2 regions of the Amycolatopsis sp. NPDC005232 genome follow, and region 2 is predicted to be linked to the other one. Evidence: riboswitches for the same ligand, from Rfam matches in the RefSeq annotation. Region 2 holds a riboswitch; the other holds the start of a gene.
The links. Region 2 has a riboswitch for S-adenosylmethionine ahead of thrC (threonine synthase). Riboswitches for the same ligand answer to the same signal wherever they lie in the genome.

Region 1 (3,394 bases), on a different contig from region 2:
CAGGTGGTCAGTGTCGGCGCGCTCGACATGGTCAACTTCGGCCCGGCCGACACCGTGCCGGAGCGGTTCGCGGGCCGGCACCTGCTGGTGCACAACCCGACCGTCACGCTCATGCGGACCACGCCGGAGGAATCCGCGGAGCTGGGCACGCTGCTCGGGCGCAAACTCCGGGCGGCACAAGGGCCGGTCTCGGTGTTCCTGCCGCTCGGCGGAGTGTCCGCTGTGGACGTTCCGGACGGCCCGTTCCACGACCCGGCGGCCGACGCTGAGCTGTTCGCCCACCTCACCGAAGCGTTGTCCGGCAGCGCGGTGACCGTGACCCGGCGCGAAGAAGCCATCAACGACACCGGGTTCGGCGCCGCCGCCGCGAGCGAACTGCACCGGCTCATCGGCGAAGGGAAGTCCTGACGTGGACCGCGAAACAGCGCTGACCCGGCTCACCGCGGCGGTCGCAGAAGGCGGGCCCGTGATCGGCGGCGGCGCGGGCACCGGCCTGTCCGCCAAGGCCGCCGAGGCCGGCGGCATCGACCTGCTGATCATCTACAACTCCGGCCGCTACCGCATGGCCGGGCGCGGGTCGCTCGCCGGGCTGCTGGCCTACGGCGACGCCAACGGCATCGTCGTGGACATGGCGCGCGAGGTGCTCCCGGTCGTGCGCGACACGCCGGTACTGGCCGGTGTCAACGGCACCGACCCGTTCCGGCTGATGGGCCCGTTTCTCGACGAGCTCAAGCGGATGGGGTTCGCCGGCGTGCAGAACTTCCCGACGGTCGGGCTGATCGACGGCGTGTTCCGCCAGAACCTGGAGGAGACCGGCATGGGCTACGGCCTGGAGGTCGACCTCGTCGCGCTGGCCCGCGAACGCGACCTGCTGACCGCGCCGTACGTGTTCGACCCCGAGCAAGCCGCCGACATGACCCGCGCGGGCGCCGACGTGCTCGTGCCGCACCTCGGGCTCACCACGAGCGGCACGATCGGCGCGCGCACTGCCGTCACGCTCGACGAGGCCGTGACCCGTGTGCAGGCGATGCACGACGCCGCCAAGCGGGTGAACCCGGACGTGCTCGTGCTGTGTCACGGCGGCCCGATCGCCGAGCCCGCCGACGCGCAGTACGTGCTCGACCACACCGAGGGAATCGTCGGTTTCTTCGGCGCTTCCTCGATCGAACGGCTCCCGGCCGAGCGCGCGATCCGCGAGCAGACGGAAGCTTTCCGCGCCCTGCGGCGGTGATCGCCGGCGTGTGAGCGCCATCTCAGATCACGGGACGGGGCTTTCTCCGCACGCCTGGAATCGGTTACCGTCATCAACAGGTCATGAGTGCCAGCGTTCAGCCCCGGCTTGCTGGCCGGCAACCCTCCAACCGCGGTGGGGTGCCCCGGGTGAAGACCGGGCCGGTCGTGTTGTGCGACGGGCAAGCGCGGGCCCCTCGCCGGGGGTCCCCCGGACTGCCGAGGAGGCACCGCCATGACTCTCGCTCTGGACCGTACCGCTGAAAACACCGAAACTGTTGCCGCACAGGGGATTCCCGGCGTCGCGGGGGCGGCGCTGCGGGTGCCGCTGGTGACCGGCGGCGAGATCGGTTACGCCAACCTCGACCACGCCGCGAGTGCGCCGTGTCTCGACGCGGTCCGCTCCGCCGTCGACGAGTTCCTGCCCTGGTACGCGAGCGTGCACCGCGGCGCGGGCTTCGCTTCGCAGGTGTCCACGCGCCTTTACGAGCGCACGCGCGACATCCTGCGCCGGTTCGTCGACGCGCGCGCCACCGACACCGTCGTGTTCACCCGCAACACCACGGATTCCTTCAACCTGCTGGCGCGTTCGCTGCCGCGGCGCACGTCCGTGGTCGTGTTCGACACCGAGCACCACGCGGCTCTGCTGCCTTGGCGGGGCCCGAATGTGCGCCGCGTGCAGCTGCCGCGCACGCGGCTGGCCGCGGTGTCCGTTGTGGACGAAGCGCTCGCCGCCTGCCCGGAGGGGCCGCGGCTCGTGGTGGTGACCGGAGCGTCCAACGTGACCGGTGAGCTGCTGCCGGTGGCCGAGATCGCCGCCGTGGCAAGGAAGCACGGCGCCCGCGTGGCGCTCGACGCCGCGCAGCTCGCGCCGCACCGCCGGATTTCCCTGCGGGAGCTGGACGTCGACTACGTCGCGCTTTCGGGGCACAAGCTCTACGCGCCCTTCGGCGCCGGCGCTCTCATCGGCCGGTCCGACTGGCTGCGTGCCGCCGAGCCGTACCTCGCCGGCGGTGGAGCGACGAAGCTCGTGACCGAGGACGCCGTGGTGTGGAACACCGGTGCCGAGCGGCACGAGGCCGGCTCGCCGAACACTGTCGGTGTCTACGCGCTCGGCGTCGCGTGCGAGCAGCTGTCCGCGCACTGGGCCGCCGTGGGCGAGCACGAGGCCACGCTGCTGGAGCGGCTGCGCAAGGGCCTGGCCGGCGTGCCCGGCTGCGCCGAGCTGCGCCTGTTCGACGCGCCGGTGGACCGCGTGGGCACGGTGAGCTTCATCGTCGACGGCTTCGAACCCGGCTGGCTCGCCGCCGTCCTCTCGGCCGAGTACGGCATCGGCGTGCGCGACGGCGCGTTCTGCGCCCACGTCGCCACCAAGCGCCTCATCGGCGAATGCGGCCGCGACGGGCAGCAGGCCGTGCGCGTGAGCCTCGGCCTGGGCAGCACCGAGGAGCACGTGGACCGCGTTGTGCTCGCGCTGCGCCAGATCGTCGCCCGCGGCGCCCGCTGGGAGTACACGAAGGTCGACGGCCGCTGGGCCCCGGTGGGGGACCCGCGGGAGCTGCCGCCGTTCTGCGCCTGAGCCCGCTCGCTACCCTCGGCGCGTGGGGAGATCTTGGGGTTTCTGGGTTCCGCTCGCGCTGCTGGGCTTCGCCGAGCTGATCCTTGCCGCGGTGCGGCTCGCGGCCGGCGCCGGTTCTGCCGCGGGCGAGTTCGTGAACCTGTCCGCGGTGCCGATGGACCGCGTGCACGTGGACTACTTCGACACGGCCATCGGCGGTGAGCAGTTCCTGAGCCAGGACCCGCTGCCCGCGCCGACCTCCACGTCAGCGCTGGGCTGGCCGATCGCACTCGCGCTTGTCGTGGCGATCGTGCTCGTCGGCTATGCGCGAGCCGGGACCAGGCCGAAAACCGGCCGGTTCGCACTGGCCCTCGCCGGCGGTGTGCTGGCGGTGCCCGTGCTCGACCTCGCCGCCTACGCCCAATTCGACCTCGACGCCGATGCCCGCGGCCCGGCGCTGGCCGCCGTGGGGCTGGTGGTGCTGGCGGGGTACGAGCGCAGTCTCCTGGTCCTCGCGGTCACCGTGGGCTTCGTGGCGGTGGCGATGCTGCTACCGGGTGTCGCGGGGGTGGTTTCGTCGGCCGTGGTGCTGCTCGCGGTGGCATT
Region 2 (3,394 bases):
ACAAGGCCGTCACCAAGGGCGTCATCCACGCCAACCAGGCCGCCAACAAGAAGTCGGCTCTCGCGAAGCGCGCGAACCAGCTCTGAGCTGATCGCAGCACCCTGCCAGACCTGAAAGGGCCCGGCGACCCACTGGTCGCCGGGCTTTTCCGTGCGTTCTCCTGCTCCCCTGCGAGCAGCGTGCCTGTGCGCTGAGAAACCGCGGCGACGGTCGATCGGCCGGCGGTGGCTGTTGCGAAGTCCGCGCACCCGACCAGCGGTCCCGCCCGGCCATCTCGCAGCGGCTGTGCCTCGGGCCCGATGCCGGTGGCTCGAACCCTGCCCGCCGAGCAGCGTCAGCGTTCACCCTTGGCGGCGACGACCTCGACGACGGCGCGTTCCAGGGCGTAGTCCGCGTCCGCCGCCACACCCTTGACCTCGGCGTTCAGGCGGGCGACCACGCGCATCGCGGTGGCAAGGCCGTCCTGGCCCCAGCCGCGCGACTGGCCCTGCGCCTTGCGGATCTTCCACGGCGGCATGCCCAGCTCACCGGCCATCTGGTTCGGGTTGCCGCGGCCGGCGGCGGACACGCGGGCGATTGTGCGCACCGCGTCCGCGAGGGCGTCGGCAACCAGGACGTGCGGCACGCCCAGCTGCATGGCCCAGCGCAGCGACTCCAGGGCCGCCGCGCGGTCGCCGCCCACAGCCTTCTCCGCCACGGCGAAGCCGGTCACGTCGGCGCGGCCGGTGTGGTAGCGGCGCACGGCCTGCTCGTCGATGGCGCCACCGGTGTCGGCGACGAGCTGCGTCGCCGCGGAGGACAGCTCGCGCAGGTCGGAGCCGACGGTGTCCATCAGCGCCATCACCCCCGCGGCGTCGATCTTGCCGCCGACGCGGCGCACCTCGTTGCGCACGAACGACTCCCGATCGGCGGCCTTCGTGAGCTTCGGGCACTCGGTGATCTCCGCGCCCGCCTTTTTCAGCGCCGCGGGCAGCGCCTTGGCCGCCTTGCTGCGGCCGCCGCCGTTGTGCACGACCACGAGCACGATCCCGTCGGCGGGCGCCTTGAGGTACGCCATCACCGCGTCCGCCAGCTCCTGTGAGATGTCCTGCGCCGAGTCGAGCACGATGACCCGTCCCTCGCTGAACAGAGAGGGACTCACCAGCTCGGCGAGCACGGGCGGTGTGAGTTCGGACACCCGGTTGCGCGTCATCTCGGCCGTCGAGTCCACGGCCCGCGCGGCGTCCAGCGACGAGCGGACAGCCCGCTCGATGAGCAGTTCTTCCTCACCGAGGACGAGGTGGAGCGGCGCGGGTGCGGTGGTCACCCCGCCATCCTCTCACCCGCCCGGCCCCGCGCCCGCTGCGGTGATGTGCGCCGCCACCGTGGCACGAGGTGATCGCCATGTCGTACGGTGTACCCGAGGCAGCGCCCAGCGAGGCGCGCCGACAACTGAAGACCGCTCATCCAGAGGGGCAGAGGGAACGGCCCGAAGAAGCCCCGGCAACCGGCGTACAGCCTGTCTTCCCGAATTTGCGGGATAGCTGACGACCACGGTGCCAATTCCGGCCCGCTTTTGCGGGGCAGATGAGGAAAGGAACCTCGCGATGACCGTTACCCTCGGCACGACCTCCACCAAGAAGACCCTGGACCTCGGTCCGGCCGTCGAACTGGTGTCGAAGGAAGAGGGCCACCGGCAGCCGCTCGCCCCGGAGTTCGTCTCCGCGGAGGACTTCTCGCCGCTCGAGGTCGCCTACGACTTCGGCCGCGTGCGCCGCGAAGACATCGAGGCAGGCCCCAAGAACATCTGGCGCTACAAGAAGCTCCTTCCCGTCCCCTCGACCGTCGAGGAGATCCCGAACACCGAACCCGGCGCCACCCGCCTGGTGAAGGCCGACCGCCTCGCCAAGGCCCTGGGCCTGAAGTCCCTGTGGGTCAAGGACGACACCGGCAACCCCACGCACTCCTTCAAGGACCGCGTGGTCGCCGTCGCGCTGGCCGCGGCCCGCGAGTTCGGCTTCGAGGTCCTCGCGTGTCCCTCGACTGGCAACCTGGCCAACGCGACGGCCGCCGCCGCGGCCCGCGCCGGCTGGCGGTCGGTCGTGCTGATCCCGAAGTCGCTCGAACGCGCCAAGATCCTCACCACCGCCGTCTACGACGGTGACCTGATCGCCGTCGACGGCAACTACGACGACGTCAACCGCCTCGCCACCGAGCTCGCCGGTGAGCACCCGACGTGGGCGTTCGTCAACGTCAACGTGCGCCCCTACTACTCCGAAGGCTCCAAGACGCTCGGCTACGAGGTCGCCGAGCAGCTCGGCTGGCGCCTGCCGGAGCAGATCGTGGTGCCGATCGCGTCGGGCTCGCAGCTGACCAAGGTGGACAAGGGTTTCCGGGAGCTCGGCCAGCTCGGCCTTGTGGAAGCCAGCCCCTACAAGGTGTTCGGCGCGCAGGCCACCGGCTGCTCCCCCGTCTCGGCCGCGTTCCGCGCCGGCCACGACGTGGTCCAGCCCGTGAAGCCCGACACCATCGCCCGCTCGCTCGCGATCGGGAACCCCGCCGACGGCCCCTACGTGCTCGACGTCGTCAACCGCACCGGCGGCGCGATCGAGGACGTGAGCGACGAGGAGGTCGTCGCGGGCATCCAGCTGCTCGCACGCACCGAGGGCATCTTCACCGAGACCGCGGGCGGCGTCACCGTCGCGACCGCCAAGAAGCTCATCGAGGCCGGCAAGATCGACCCCGACGCCGAGACCGTGCTGCTCATCACCGGCGACGGCCTCAAGACGCTCGACGCCCTCGAAGGCCGCATCGGCCCCAAGGCCACCGTGCCGCCGTCGGCCGAAGCCGTGAGCAAGGCCCTCGGCCTCTGACCGCCGGGCCCGCGGGCCGCTCCCCTACCGGGGCGGCCCGCGCGGCTCACCCCGGCGCGCCACCGCCGGCCCGCCGTCGCCGGGCAGCACGGCCGTGTCGCCGTCCACATCGGTCCGCGTCACGAGCACACCCAACGTGCCCAGCACGTCCACTGTGGACTTCGCCGGGTGCCCGTAGCTGTTGCCTGCGCCCACGCTGATCATCGCCGCCCGCGCGCCCACCGCCTCGAGGAACTGAGGCAACGAGTAACGCGAGCCGTGGTGGGGAACTTTCAGCACGTCGGCATGCAGGTCCACCCCCTCGGCCAACAGGTCGGCCTGCGCGGCCAGCTCCACGTCTCCGGTCAGCAGCACCCTCCCCGCGGCCGTGGTCGCGCGGAGCACCACGGAACTGTTGTTGATCATCGTGCCGTCCTGCAGGGCGGCCGCCCGAGCCGTGACGTAGCGCGGTCCGAGCACGTCCAGCGACAGCCCCGGCCAGTCGAGCCGCTGCCCGTCGCTCAGCTCCAGCAGCGGAACGTGGTGCGTCGCCGCCTCCTGCG

Region 1: it holds a riboswitch for S-adenosylmethionine, as region 2 does, so the genes downstream of both, ABZU76_RS16230 (aminotransferase class V-fold PLP-dependent enzyme) here and thrC (threonine synthase) in region 2, are expected to answer to the same signal.

What each region holds. Positions count from the first base shown of each region.
Region 1 is NZ_JBEXHL010000007.1:218,481-221,874, reverse strand. It holds gene ABZU76_RS16240 (Tm-1-like ATP-binding domain-containing protein) at 1-408, shown strand, start outside; gene ABZU76_RS16235 (phosphoenolpyruvate hydrolase family protein) at 410-1,231, shown strand; SAM riboswitch class IV at 1,311-1,425, shown strand; gene ABZU76_RS16230 (aminotransferase class V-fold PLP-dependent enzyme) at 1,466-2,809, shown strand; gene ABZU76_RS16225 (hypothetical protein) at 2,832-3,394, shown strand, end outside.
Region 2 is NZ_JBEXHL010000014.1:146,366-149,759, reverse strand. It holds gene rpsT (30S ribosomal protein S20) at 1-86, shown strand, start outside; gene holA (DNA polymerase III subunit delta) at 335-1,306, opposite strand; SAM riboswitch class I at 1,440-1,573, shown strand; gene thrC (threonine synthase) at 1,587-2,852, shown strand; gene ABZU76_RS26185 (ComEC/Rec2 family competence protein) at 2,877-3,394, opposite strand, start outside.